One region of the Vibrio sp. AH4 genome, then DNA from elsewhere that is predicted to be linked to it. Evidence: riboswitches for the same ligand, from Rfam matches in the RefSeq annotation. Region 1 holds a riboswitch; the other holds the start of a gene.
What was found. A riboswitch is a leader RNA that binds a small molecule or an ion and turns the genes downstream of it on or off. The one in region 1 is predicted to bind thiamine pyrophosphate.
Positions count from the first base shown of each region.

Region 2: linked by a shared signal. The riboswitch ahead of thiD (bifunctional hydroxymethylpyrimidine kinase/phosphomethylpyrimidine kinase) and the one ahead of thiC (phosphomethylpyrimidine synthase ThiC) in region 1 are both predicted to bind thiamine pyrophosphate.

Region 1 covers NZ_JALAIV010000001.1:915,260-922,698, forward strand. Annotated here, with positions in the region: gene MKA69_RS04330 (thiazole synthase) at 1-305, opposite strand, end outside; gene thiS (sulfur carrier protein ThiS) at 313-519, opposite strand; gene MKA69_RS04340 (HesA/MoeB/ThiF family protein) at 510-1,277, opposite strand; gene MKA69_RS04345 (thiamine phosphate synthase) at 1,267-2,529, opposite strand; gene thiC (phosphomethylpyrimidine synthase ThiC) at 2,532-4,472, opposite strand; TPP riboswitch at 4,571-4,669, opposite strand; gene crcB (fluoride efflux transporter CrcB) at 4,722-5,102, opposite strand; tRNA gene MKA69_RS04360 (tRNA-Trp) at 5,323-5,399, opposite strand; tRNA gene MKA69_RS04365 (tRNA-Asp) at 5,429-5,505, opposite strand; rRNA gene rrf (5S ribosomal RNA) at 5,536-5,651, opposite strand; rRNA gene MKA69_RS04375 (23S ribosomal RNA) at 5,744-7,439, opposite strand, start outside.
Region 2 covers NZ_JALAIV010000001.1:2,185,474-2,192,912, reverse strand. Annotated here, with positions in the region: gene queD (6-carboxytetrahydropterin synthase QueD) at 22-384, opposite strand; gene MKA69_RS10285 (methyl-accepting chemotaxis protein) at 697-2,328, shown strand; gene asnS (asparagine--tRNA ligase) at 2,474-3,874, shown strand; gene thiD (bifunctional hydroxymethylpyrimidine kinase/phosphomethylpyrimidine kinase) at 3,934-4,776, opposite strand; TPP riboswitch at 4,837-4,935, opposite strand; gene MKA69_RS10270 (sugar O-acetyltransferase) at 4,970-5,587, opposite strand; gene MKA69_RS10265 (amino acid aminotransferase) at 6,143-7,333, shown strand.

The DNA.
Region 1 (7,439 bases):
GGGTCAGGGTGAATTTCCAATTTCAACCAATTCGTGCCTAACGCCTCTCGCGCGAGTTTCGCTGCATAAACTGCATCTGCCGCATTTTTTGCACCCGATGTGTTCGGCAACAAATTCATCTTCATATCCAATAGCGGAGCAAGAATATCATCATTTCGCTGGGCCAAATCAATTCGCTTTAACGCCATAGTGACCAGCTCTGAACCAGAAGCAGCCAGTGCTTTAGCCATTACGTGTCGATTGGAGAACTTCCCAGTGCCGGTTAACAATCTCGAATTGAATGTCTTATCTGCAATGTTAAGCATCTGATAACTAGCCTCCTGCTATCGCTTGGAATAAGGAAATTTGATCACCCGAACTCAACATGGTTTGCTCCCACTCACTCTTGGGAACAACATGCCCATTAATGCTAAACACACAACCTTGTGCAGGCAGATTTAGCTGACTGTGTAGCTGTTGCAAAGAACTAGATGCAATGAGCTCAATGGCTTGCTGATTAAGATAAATCGTTACTGACATGTCACTTCCTCCATTGATACCACTCTGCACACAGGGCAAGCCTTATCTTGATGGAGTTGAAGCGTCTGCCAACTCAGCTGCTTGCCATCAAAACGTATCAATTGGCCTGCTGGGAAGAGTGTCTTATCGAGCAAGAAATGCAGTGCAAGAAGAGCCTGCCCGTTACCGATCATCCCAACTACAGGCCCAATAACACCTTGCTCACTGCAACTCTGCCTATCAGCTATATCGGGAACAACACAGTGATAACAAGGCGAATCATGCGAATGGTCAAAGGCCATCAGATGCCCTTCCCAACCAATTGCAGCTCCACTCACCAATGGAACTTGAGCAGAGAAACACACTCGGTTGATCATATGGCGGGTGGGTAAGTTATCGCTGCAATCAATAACCATATCTACATTTCCAATCTCCAGACCTAGAATAGTCTCATCTAGGCGTCGAGCGACCGTCCGTACACGAACATCAGAATTCAAAGATCTCAAGTGGTGTGCCAGTGCTTCTGCTTTATTGCTACCTAGTTGCTCCTCGCGATAACAGATCTGGCGATGCAGGTTGTGTACTTCCAACGCATCACCATCGGCAATTATCACTTGCCCAATACCAGCACCCACTAGATAAGACGCAACAACATTACCTAGCCCACCACAACCAACGATCAAAACACGTGCGTTGATTAATTTTTGTTGGCCATTTTCTTGCACTTCGGCAAGACTAATCTGGCGCTGATAGCGGATAAATTGTGGATCACTCAACATTGCTCGCCTCCCATTCCATGCTGTAAGACCTCGCTTGTTTTCTAAGCTCACTTTCTTTCTGCCCACTGAAAGCAAACATCAATTGATGCACAGCAAAAGCTGGATTGACGGATTGGGTGATAGCTCGCACGACCGCAGCCGAAGTCACTCCACAGCGCAGGACTTCCTCAATATTTGAGTGGTCAATACCACCAATAGCCACGGTAGGCATTCCTTTCTGCCCATGATAAGAAAGCTGATCCGCTAATCCTTGGTAAGCTGCTAAGCGTACTAACCCTTGTGGTTTAGAAGGCATTTGCTTGGTTGTGGTAGGAAAAATATGGCCAAGAGCAATATAACTCGGCTGTAAACATGCCACGTTAAGTAGTTCATAATACCCATGCGTGGAGAGGCCAAGTCTTAGGCCTGCTTGAGCTAGCTCCGCTAAATTAGCCGTGCTGAGATCTTCTTGCCCAAGGTGTACACCATAGGCATGATGTTTAATGGCGATCTGCCAGTAATCATTGATAAAAACCTGTGCGTTGTATTTTCGACCTAGATCTATTGCTCGAACAATTTGCGTTTCCAAATCCACTCGCGCCGGATCTTTTATGCGCAGCTGAACGGTTTTAACACCTAATTTAAGTAGCAATTCAATCCAACTCACATCATCGACGACCGGATAAAGTGTGAATAGAGTTTTATCTATAGCTGGAAATCCTTTCGTTGACTGTAATTCTGAGCCTGAATAGACGGAGGGAAAAAATTCCAGACTTGTCGGCCACGTTTCACGTGAAACACCCTGTTTCTGAGACACAGCAGCACGCGCAACGCACAAGGCATCTTCAATAGAAAAACCCAATGCCAACAGAGCCAAAAGCCAAGCAACATGCTGATCTAATTGACAATTAGATATAAGTAATGGATATGGGTAAGTAATACACTGACAACAGTTTCCCTCAACTTGCCATTCATCCATACCATAGTCATTGTGAGAGCGAAGGCCGATTTTTACCTTACAGCGAGCCTCAATATCTCGATGCTCAGATAAGTATTGCAAGTAATAATCCAACGGCTCAGAAGTGCCCTCACTAGGGCACAAGTCACAACCAATTCGCAAAGTGGATTTCGCTTCTAAAACAAAACAATCACTAGTAGCAACATCTAGGCTGATATTTTGAATGTCGAATCCTTGCTCTTTGGCTTGCAACAAAACATATTGCACGCGTCCAATCCATTCAGCGCAACCACGGGGAAAGACCAGTCGAGTCATAATCACTCCTCAACCAGATCTTTCACTAGTGGATGATAGATCTGTGCGCCTGAAGCTAAGAATTCTCGTGACTTTTCTTGCATGCCTTTTTGCGCGACTTGATCGGGCTCCGTCACTTTAATTACAGAAATGTCCGCTGCTTGCTGGTTATTCGCATAATCCCTCACCTCTTGTGAGATTTTCATAGAGCAGAATTTTGGGCCGCACATAGAGCAGAAGTGAGCGATTTTGCCAGATTCTTGAGGTAGGGTTTCATCATGAAAGGCACGAGCAGTGACTGGGTCTAAGGCTAAATTAAATTGGTCTTCCCAACGGAACTCGAAACGTGCTTTCGACAATGCATTATCGCGAATTTGTGCACCTGGGTGTCCTTTAGCCAAATCAGCAGCGTGAGCCGCGAGCTTGTAAGTAATCAGCCCCGTTTTCACATCTTCTTTATTTGGTAACCCAAGGTGTTCTTTAGGCGTGACATAACAGAGCATGGCACAACCAAACCAACCAATCATTGCGGCACCAATACCAGAAGTAATGTGATCATAGCCTGGTGCAATATCGGTGGTCAGCGGGCCTAATGTATAGAATGGCGCTTCATGACAATGTTTCAGTTGCTCATCCATATTCGCCTTAACTAAATGCATAGGCACATGCCCTGGGCCTTCAATCATGACTTGAACATCGTATTCCCATGCGATTTTAGTTAATTCACCCAACGTACGTAATTCAGAAAACTGTGCTTCATCGTTAGCATCGGCTATTGAACCGGGACGAAGTCCATCCCCTAAAGAAAGCGCGACATCATATTGCGCACATATCTCACAGATTTCACGAAAATGGGTATAGAGAAAGTTCTCTTGGTGGTGAGAAAGGCACCATTTGGCAATAATAGAACCACCACGAGAGACAATGCCAGTCACACGCTTGGCCGTCATCGGCACATAACGCAGTAATAACCCTGCATGGATGGTAAAGTAATCAACCCCTTGTTCTGCTTGTTCAAGCAAAGTGTCACGCATCACTTCCCAATTAAGGTTCTCTGCAATTCCGTTCACTTTCTCTAGCGCTTGATACATAGGCACAGTACCAATTGGCACAGGGCTATTACGCAAAATCCACTCGCGGGTTTCATGAATATTCCGCCCTGTAGAAAGGTCCATCACAGTATCGGCACCCCAGCGAGTCGCCCACACTAGCTTTTCTACTTCTTCTTCAATAGAGGAGCTAACAGAAGAATTCCCAATATTAGCATTCACCTTAACCAAGAAATTACGGCCAATAATCATGGGCTCCGATTCTGGATGGTTGATATTACATGGAATAATCGCCCTTCCCTGCGCAACCTCATTGCGTACAAATTCAGGGGTAATTAAATCAGGAAGGTGCGCCCCAAAATTCTGTCCAGCATGTTGCTGAGTCAAATTCGGGTCTTGATAAGATAGACGACGAGAGTTTTCTCTCAGAGCCACGAATTCCATTTCAGGAGTAATGATACCTCGTCGAGCATAATGTAACTGAGTAACACAGCGCTGATTTTGAGCCTGTCTGATGCGTGGCAAATGGCCATAACGCAGTTCATCAAGCGTTTCATCGGCCAAACGTTCACGTGCAAAATCAGAGCTCATACTAGGCAGGAACTGTGTATCCTGACGCTCTTCGATCCATGATTCTCTATGTTTAGGGAGTCCGTTATAGAGATCGATATCATGCTCAGGATCAGTATAAACACCCGAGGTATCGTAAACATAAATCGGCTCATTAGGCTCAAAAATCGGCGCCTCTTTACTTCCACCGACCAAAGTATCGCTGAGAGTAATTTTACGTACTGGAACACATATATCCGTACGCGAGCCTACAAGATAGGTCTTTTGAGAGTTTGGATAGGGTTCAACTGAAAGAGTATCAATAAAACGCTTGGCTTCCAGTCTTGCTTGCTTACGATTCGACATAGCATTTCCTTTTTAATCATGAGGGAGAAATGCTTGACGGAAAGATGCTATGAGAGATGAGTAGACAAGTAGAATGCCCAAAAGAAATAGGACATCTAAGAGAGTCTTCTCTTGTTCCCTTCGCAGGTATTAACCTGATCAGGTTCAACGGATCCCGAATAAACGGTCTCAGCCCAATGGCACTCCGACAAGTGGAAGCATTATAGATAAAGGTTATTAGTTAACCAAGTAAAATAGCGGTTTCATTCATCAACTTTTTATTAACCAGTAGAACCCAAGCCAAGCCGCCGAAATACTTAAAACCACGTTGAGCAACACATTCGCCCCCATCTTAAAAAAGGCGCCTTGCTGCATTAAAAGTACATTATCCATCGAGAATGTCGAAAACGTCGTCAACGCGCCAAGAAAACCAAGCCCAATCACTTGTTTCCAAGGGTAAGGACTCAACCACTCATTTTCAACACAAGCAATTAAAACCCCCATCACGAATGAACCAAACACATTCACGGTCAACGTGCCAATAGGAAAGCCGCGGCCAAAAAGAGTAATGCACACTTCTGAGACCAAAAAGCGAGCACAAGCCCCTATCGCACCACCCAAAGCTATAAACCCCAACATAGATAATGGCATGTTCATCCTCCTTATTAGAGGTACCATTTTAAACATTCATCAAAATAAAGCGCGAAATTTCAGCAAAACAATAAATTTAATCAAAGGGGAACAAGGGAAAAGGTAGGGAAGAGTAAAAATTATTAAAAGTTACATGCATCACTTATTGAGTGATTAGCTTACAAAATTTAAAAAATTACAGATAGAAAAAACCTCAGCATTTCTGCTGAGGTTATATATATGGCAGGGGTGGAGAGATTCGAACTCCCAACACGCGGATTTGGAATCCGCTGCTCTGCCAATTGGAGCTACACCCCTGTAGATCTTTGAGCCTAAGCTCGAATAAGTGGCGGAGCGGACGGGACTCGAACCCGCGACCCCCGGCGTGACAGGCCGGTATTCTAACCAACTGAACTACCGCTCCGCATTGGTTAGCGCTTGGTGCTAAATTAAAGCCTGGCGATGTTCTACTCTCACATGGGGAAACCCCACACTACCATCGACGCTGTTTCGTTTCACTTCTGAGTTCGGGATGGAATCAGGTGGGTCCAAAACGCTATGGTCGCCAAGCAAAATTTTAAAATCTGGAAAGCTGTTTTCGTTCTCACACACATTCTTATGCGCTCAGCTCTGAGTCCACTACAAAACCCCTTGGGTGTTGTATGGTTAAGCCTCACGGGCAATTAGTACAGGTTAGCTCAACGCCTCACAACGCTTACACACCCTGCCTATCAACGTTCTAGTCTCGAACAACCCTTTAGGACAGTTAAACTGTCAGGGAAGACTCATCTCAGGGCTCGCTTCCCGCTTAGATGCTTTCAGCGGTTATCGATTCCGAACTTAGCTACCGGGCAATGCGTCTGGCGACACAACCCGAACACCAGAGGTTCGTCCACTCCGGTCCTCTCGTACTAGGAGCAGCCCCCTTCAATCTTCCAACGCCCACGGCAGATAGGGACCGAACTGTCTCACGACGTTCTAAACCCAGCTCGCGTACCACTTTAAATGGCGAACAGCCATACCCTTGGGACCGACTTCAGCCCCAGGATGTGATGAGCCGACATCGAGGTGCCAAACACCGCCGTCGATATGAACTCTTGGGCGGTATCAGCCTGTTATCCCCGGAGTACCTTTTATCCGTTGAGCGATGGCCCTTCCATACAGAACCACCGGATCACTATGACCTGCTTTCGCACCTGCTCGAACCGTCATTCTCGCAGTTAAGCGGGCTTATGCCATTGCACTAACCTCACGATGTCCAACCGTGATTAGCCCACCTTCGTGCTCCTCCGTTACTCTTTGGGAGGAGACCGCCCCAGTCAAACTACCCACCAGGCACTGTCCTCAACCCAGATAATGGGTCTAAGTTAGAACATCAAACATACAAGGGTGGTATTTCAAGGACGGCTCCAACGCAACTGGCGTCACGTCTTCATAGCCTCCCACCTATCCTACACATGTAGGTTCAATGTTCAGTGCCAAGCTGTAGTAAAGGTTCACGGGGTCTTTCCGTCTAGCCGCGGGTACACTGCATCTTCACAGCGATTTCAATTTCACTGAGTCTCGGGTGGAGACAGCGTGGCCATCATTACGCCATTCGTGCAGGTCGGAACTTACCCGACAAGGAATTTCGCTACCTTAGGACCGTTATAGTTACGGCCGCCGTTTACCGGGGCTTCGATCAAGAGCTTCGCTTACGCTAACCCCATCAATTAACCTTCCGGCACCGGGCAGGCGTCACACCGTATACGTCATCTTGCGATTTTGCACAGTGCTGTGTTTTTAATAAACAGTTGCAGCCACCTGGTATCTGCGACTCTCGTCAGCTCCATCCGCGAGGGACTTCACCATCAAGAGCGTACCTTCTCCCGAAGTTACGGTACCATTTTGCCTAGTTCCTTCACCCGAGTTCTCTCAAGCGCCTTGGTATTCTCTACCCGACCACCTGTGTCGGTTTGGGGTACGATTCCATCAAATCTGAAGCTTAGAGGCTTTTCCTGGAAGCATGGCATCAATGACTTCACACCCGTAGGTGCTCGACGTCGTGTCTCAGCCTTAGAAAGAGCCGGATTTACCTAACTCTTAAGCCTACGCACTTGAACCAGGACAACCGTCGCCTGGCCCACCTAGCCTTCTCCGTCCCCCCATCGCAATTTGATTGAGTACGGGAATATTAACCCGTTTCCCATCGACTACGCCTTTCGGCCTCGCCTTAGGGGTCGACTCACCCTGCCCCGATTAACGTTGGACAGGAACCCTTGGTCTTCCGGCGGGGAGGTTTTTCACCCCCCTTGTCGTTACTCATGTCAGCATTCGCACTTCTGATACCTCCAGCAAACCTTACGATTCACCTTCAAC
Region 2 (7,439 bases), 1.3 Mb from region 1:
ATTAAATCTCACATTAATGCGCTATTCACCGCGATAAATACAACCTGCCGTGCAAGTTTCTTTGATCTCGACTTTGCTCAGCAGCGGTAGACTGGGTTTAAGCTGTTGCCAAATCCATTTTGCCAACACTTCGCTGGTTGGGTTTTCTAACCCTTCAATATCGTTCAGATAATAGTGATCAAGGCGATCATAAATCGGTTTGAATGCCGCTTTAATTTCAGCAAAGTCAACCACCCAACCGGTATGAGGGTTCACTTCACCTTCAACGTACAGACGAACTAAGAAAGAGTGGCCATGCAAGCGTCCACATTTATGTCCAGCAGGCACGTGCGGTAAGTGGTGAGCAGCCTCAAACATAAACTCTTTGTATAATTCTGTTTTCATCATCATTCTCGGGGCATTAAAAGAGCCGCAATACTAAGAAATCTCCCGCGTTGAGACAAGGCTATTCAAAACATAATTCTGGCCAACCGCCCCTCTCACGTACATCGCCTAAAAACATCCCTGATCAATCAATGCACTAGGTGATAATCAGCAGCTTAATATGTTGAACCATCACAAAAGAGTATGCGTTATCCCTCATATTTAAACTCACACTTTGGTTAAGGTCACACTAACAATTGGTCTACGTTTGTCACCTAGCGAATTAACGCTATATTTACATAAATCGGGGTCACTTATAATTACAAAACTATCATGAACTCATCCATTCTTAGTAAATTGCTGCTGACATTAATTACCGTGTTTGCCTTAGTTTTGGCAGGCTCAACCTCCTACCAATATTGGCAGCAAAAAGATCTCATTCATTCCGTGTTAAGTGAGCAACTACACGATAAAGCCAGTAACTACTTTGATAGTTTGAACATGATGATGCTCACTGGCACCATGGCGCAAAAGGAAACCTTGCGCCAAAAAGCCTTGGCTCAAGATGGCATCGAACAAGTCAGGGTGATCCGCGCAGAAACTGTGAACAAACTTTATGGCCCAGGAATGCCAGAGCAAAAGCCACAAGATGCCATCGATCAACGCGCCCTCGCCGGTGAAACGGTAATCGAACCTTATTCTGGCGATTGGGGGAATGGGATCGTGGTAGCTTTGCCCATGAAATCCAGTGAGAACTATCGCGGAACGAACTGTGTGGCTTGCCACATGGCTCCGGAAGGTGAAGTGCTTGGGGTGATCCGCCTTGAGTTTAACCTTAATCATTTAACCCAGATGGTCAACCACCGAACACTCATTGGCATAAGTATTATGTCGGTAATCGCCTTGTTCGGCTTTATGGTCACCCTGTTTTTTATGCGCCGTATTCTTATCCTGCCGCTACAAAAAATCTCCACATTCATGTGTGATGTGAGTAAGAGTAAAGATCTGTCTCATCGTTTAGCTAATGACCGAAAAGATGAACTCGGGCAACTCGCGGTATCTATCAACTCACTGATGGATACCGTGTCAGACAGCTTGCAACAAGTGCAAGAAACGTCCCATTCCGTTGCTGACTCGGCTAAAAAGCTCACGAATGTGGCGCAAGTCACCGATCAGGCAGCCAATAATCAGCAAAAAGAAACCTCTGAAGTACAACTCAACATTACCGACATGCAAGCCAAACAGCAGCAAGTCGAATTTGCCACCGAAGAAGCCTCTAAATTGGTCAATCACACCACTAACATTGTTCAGCAAAGTGCCAAACAAGCTCATGTCGCGAGTGAAGATATTAAAAATCTGGTGGGCGATATTGAATCGGTTAAACAACGTATTGTGGACTTGAACAATCAAACAACCCAAGTCTCCTCCATCCTTGGCGTCATTAAAGGCATTGCCGAACAAACTAACCTACTGGCTCTGAATGCAGCCATTGAAGCGGCCCGCGCAGGCGAGCAAGGCCGAGGTTTTGCTGTGGTTGCCGATGAAGTCCGCCATTTAGCATCACGCACAGCGGAGGCGACTGGCAACATTGAAAACATTATTTCCGGCTTCCAACGTGATAGCCAAGCCTCTCTCAATTCGGTTGATACGGTGTGTTCGCATGCTCACCAACGTTCAACAGAAATTGAAGAACTCTCTAAAGTCATGACCAATGTGGTCACTGAAATGCAACAAGTGCTCAATCACGCGATGGGGATTCAAGAACAAACCAAGCGCACGACAGAAGTCAGCCATGAAATTCAAAATAAAGTGGACGTGATTACTCATCATGCCGATGACACTTCCCATTCAGCCAGCGAAACGCGTGAGATCAGTATCGATCTTGAACATTTGTCGCAGCAATTGGAGTCACTGCTCAATCAATTTACTTTGATTAGCAAGAATTCTGCGCGGAAACCACATTAAAGGTTGAAGCTGGCAAATTGACAGGTAATATGTTCCGTTGAATCTGTAAAACTCTCTACAACCCAATGTTTCGTCTATTTTTTGCGCAACGATTGCTGCAAATGACATTGGGGTGTCTTTTATCTCAACGGAGACTGTAATAAACATGACTTACGCGCCTGTAAATGACGTACTAAGCGGCAAGCTCGCAGTAGACAGTGAAGTCACTGTTCGCGGCTGGGTTCGCACACGTCGTGATTCCAAAGCTGGAATTTCGTTTCTTGCCATCTATGACGGCTCTTGTTTCAACCCGATTCAGGCCGTGGTTCCTAATAATCTGAATAATTACGACAATGAAATCCTGAAGCTAACGACAGGTTGCTCTGTTGAAGTAACGGGTACCATTGTTGAGTCTCCAGCATCTGGTCAAGCGTTTGAACTGGCTGCAACTGCGGTAAAAGTGGTGGGTTGGGTTGAAGATGCCGACACTTACCCAATGGCGAAAACTCGTCATTCTATCGAATATCTGCGTGAAGTGGCTCACCTGCGTCCACGTACTAACGTGATCGGTGCCGTTGCACGTGTTCGTAACTGTTTGGCACAAGCGATTCACCGTTTCTACCATGAACAAGGTTACTTCTGGGTTTCAGCACCTCTTATCACCGCTTCTGATGCAGAAGGCGCAGGTGAAATGTTCCGCGTTTCAACGCTGGATATGGAAAACCTGCCACGCACTGACGCAGGCAAAGTGGATTACAACCAAGACTTCTTTGGTAAAGAAACATTCCTTACGGTATCAGGCCAGCTCAACGCGGAAGCGTATGCTTGCGCGATCAGCAAAGTGTACACTTTCGGCCCAACGTTCCGTGCTGAAAACTCAAATACCAGCCGTCACTTGGCGGAATTCTGGATGGTTGAACCTGAAGTCGCATTCGCGGATCTGAACACCGTAGCAAAACTGGCTGAAGACATGCTGAAGTATGTGTTCAAAGCGGTACTGGCTGAGCGTCGTGACGATCTTGAGTTCTTTAACGATCGTATCAACAACGAAGTGATTGCCCGTCTTGAACAGTTTGTAGATTCAGATTTCGCACAAGTGGATTACACCGATGCGATCGAAATTCTGAAAAACTGTGGCAAAACGTTTGAGTTCCCAGTTGAGTGGGGTATCGACTTGGCTTCTGAGCACGAGCGTTTCCTTGCTGAAGAACACTTCAAAGCACCGGTTATCGTGAAGAACTATCCAAAAGACATCAAAGCGTTCTACATGCGTATGAACGAAGATGGCAAAACTGTTGCGGCGATGGACGTATTAGCTCCGGGCATTGGTGAAATCATTGGTGGTTCACAACGTGAAGAGCGTTTGGATGTTCTCGATGCACGTATGCGTGAATTTGGTATCGACCCTGAGCACATGGATTGGTATCGCGACCTGCGCCGTTACGGCACCGTGCCACATGCGGGCTTTGGTCTGGGCTTCGAGCGCCTTGTATCCTACGTTACAGGTATGGGCAACGTGCGTGATGTGATCCCATTCCCACGTACACCTCGCAGCGCAAGCTTCTAATTCCGCTCTGTTGAATGTAAAAACCGTCACCTACGAGACGGTTTTTTTATACCCCAAATTCACTGTTCTTGGCGTTTATCCATTTGCAGCCGATAAAAATGGTGAATCGGACCATACCCTTGGCCAATTTTGAGTTGATCAGCATGCAAGATCGCCTGATGGATATACTGCTTTGCTTTCTCAACCGCCTCTTTCAACGCATAACCTTGCGCAAGATAGGAGGCGATCGCCGATGAGAGTGAACACCCCGTACCATGTGTGTTTTGGGTGGCAATGCGTGGCGCGTGGAAAGGGCAGATATCGTTCGCTTCGATCAGCAAATCATCACTGTCCCTTTGCTGATGATTATGCCCCCCTTTGAGCAAGACGGCTTGAGCGTCTAACTGACTTAGTGCAGCAATGCCCTGCTGTGGATTTTGTTGCCATTCTTGCTCTGTCATCCCCACTAAAACAGCCGCTTCCGGTAGATTAGGCGTGATGATACTAGCAAGTGGCAACAGCTCATTTTTTAAGGTGATCACGGCATCTTCTGCGAGTAGATGATGCCCGCTGGTTGAAACCATCACCGGATCGAGCACAACCCATTGGGGTTGATATTGACGCAATTTTTTGGCAACCAGAGTGATGATTTGGGCATCCGCCAACATGCCAATTTTTACCGCCAAGACAGGAATATCACAGAAAATCGCCTCCAATTGCTGCTCAATAATCTCTAGAGGTAGAGGAAATACCGCTGAAACACCTTGCGTATTTTGCGCAGTAATCGCGGTAATCACCGAGCAAGCATAGCTTCCAGTTGCGGAAATGGCTTTGATGTCGGCTTGAATGCCCGCCCCCCCGCCGCTGTCTGAACCGGCAATGGTGAGTACAATCGGTGTTTGAAGAGAAGAATTTGATGGCATAAAGGCTCCTGTGAAAAACAGGAACTGATCCCAAACCGCAGATGAATGGTAAGACAATACGAGCTGTTGAGGATAGTTCCCTACGTCAGTCCTAACTGAATCAGGTTCAACGGGTCTCGCTGCGCGATCTCAGCCCTTAGGGCTCCCCGACTATGAGTGGCATCTTAACAGCATTTAATGCGGTGGACAGCGATTATTTCTCACTTTCAATAAAGTCGAGATCGCGCCACATTTCATCTAATTCCGCTTCAGAAGGCATTTCACTGTGCTCGATTTGGCGAATCACTCGACACGGGTTCCCCACTGCAACGCAATCCGGCGGTATATCTTTGGTTACTACACTTCCGGCACCAATCACACTACGCGCACCAATGGTAACGCCATCAAGCACGATCGCGCCCGCGCCAAGCCACACGCTATCTTCAATCACAATCGGGTTACCTGCTGCAATCGGTAACACACGCTGTGCAAGATCAAGTGGATGCCCAACGGTACTGATCACCACATTCGGTCCCATCTGCACATATTCACCAATCGTCACTGGGGCAATATCCAAAATGGTGACGTTAGTGTTTAAGAAACCACCACACTTGAAATGGATGTTATGCCCTAAATCGCAGAAAAACGGTGGCACAATCGTCACTCCGTTTGCGGAGCCCAATAGCGAATTTAATATCGCTTGCCGCTCAGTATGCTGTGCAGGACGCGAATGGTTGAAGTCATACAGCTTCTCTTTGACCTGCGTTTGATAGGTTATCAAATCTCGGTTTATCGGTAACTGAACTGAAAAATCCCTTAAATCACGACTCATGGGCTTCCTTACGTCTGTGCAACACTCTGACCATAAACACTCCCCTCCAATAGGCAAACTTCGTTGCATAAAGGTTGAGAGTGAAATAACACAATCCATTCGATCAGCATGAAAAATCCAGAACTCTCACTCTCGCGAGATCGGATAGTCATTGTTCTTCTGCGGTTATTGAGGCCTTTCTGACTATTGAAGAAACATCTACCGCTATCGCTGCCCATTTTAAAGACTAAGCTCTGAGAGATATTGCACGCTGCGAGTAGCAAACCCACTCGACTGAAAATTTCATACGTAATAATCCCAACACACGCTGAATTTTCCCCTTCCCTGTCATCTGGTCAGTCTAAAGACAAACCACCGGCATCGCCCTAAGCTGAAAAGCTTGGGGCATTTACATCACAAAATGACCGGCTATTCCCAATTCCTCAGCCAAGTAAAAATTTTTCGATATTTTCTTTCAGGTACTGTTGTCACAAGAATTCGAGGAAGGTATAAATACGATAAATTTAATGAGTTCAATCATTCCTTCCCACCCCTAACTTGACATGGATGTGCTTTATGTTCGAAAAAGTCGTTGCCGCCCCCGCAGACCCAATTCTTGGTTTAACTGAAGAGTTCAAAAAAGATCCCCGTACCGACAAAATTAACCTCGGTGTTGGTATTTATAAGAATGAAGCGGGAGAAACCCCTGTTCTTGCTACCGTAAAGAAAGCAGAGGCAGCCTTACTTGAATCAGAGAAAACCAAATCTTATCTCACGATTGAAGGGACTGCGGAGTACGGTTTAGCAGTACAAAAACTGTTGTTCGGCGCGAATTCTGACATAGTGACTCAAAAACTAGCGAAAACGGCACAAGCTCCTGGTGGTACAGGTGCTCTGCGTGTCGCTGGCGAATTTATTAAACGTCAATTAGGTGATGTGAAGGTTTGGATCAGCAACCCAACATGGGCGAACCACCATGGTGTGTTCAACGCGGCTGGTTTAGAAACAACGCAATACGCTTACTACGATGCCGAAGCCAAAGACAAAAACTTTGCTGCTATGTTGGCAGATTTAGAGCAAGCAGCGAAAGGTGATGTGGTCCTTCTGCACGGATGTTGTCACAACCCAACAGGCATCGACCCAACGGAGCAAGAGTGGGAAGTGTTGGCGAAATTGGTGGCAGATAAAGGTCTGCTTCCTCTGTTTGACTTTGCCTACCAAGGCTTTGCAACAGGTGTGGAAGAGGATGCGGCAGGTCTGCGTACTTTTGCCAAATACAACTCTGAAATTTTGGTTGCCAGCTCATTTTCAAAGAACTTTGGTCTGTACAACGAGCGTGTAGGTGCTTTCACTCTGGTTGCACCTTCAACCGCGGTTGCAGAAACGGCATTCTCACAAGTCAAAGCCATTATCCGCTCTATCTATTCAAACCCACCCGCTCACGGCGCTGCAGTGGTCACTTATATTCTCAATAATCCTGCGCTACGTGCTGAATGGGAAGCTGAAGTGGCTGAAATGCGTGAACGTATTCAAGAGATGCGCGTGCTGTTCGTCAACACATTGAAAGAGGTGGGTGTAGACGCGGACTTTAGCTTTATCGAGCGCCAAAACGGCATGTTCTCTTTCTCTGGTCTAAATAAAGAACAAGTCGCACGTTTGAAATCCGAATTGGGTATCTACATTGTAGGCTCAGGCCGTATCAGCGTTGCCGGCATGACCAAATCAAACATGCTGCCACTGTGCAAAGGCATTGCTGCGGTGATGTAGTTTCGCCACCGTGCTCATTCTAAAAACCGGCTGAAATAGCCGGTTTTTTTGTTTTGGGTGTTACGCTTTGTCTGACCTATCTTTATAAATTCCCAAACAATCCCCC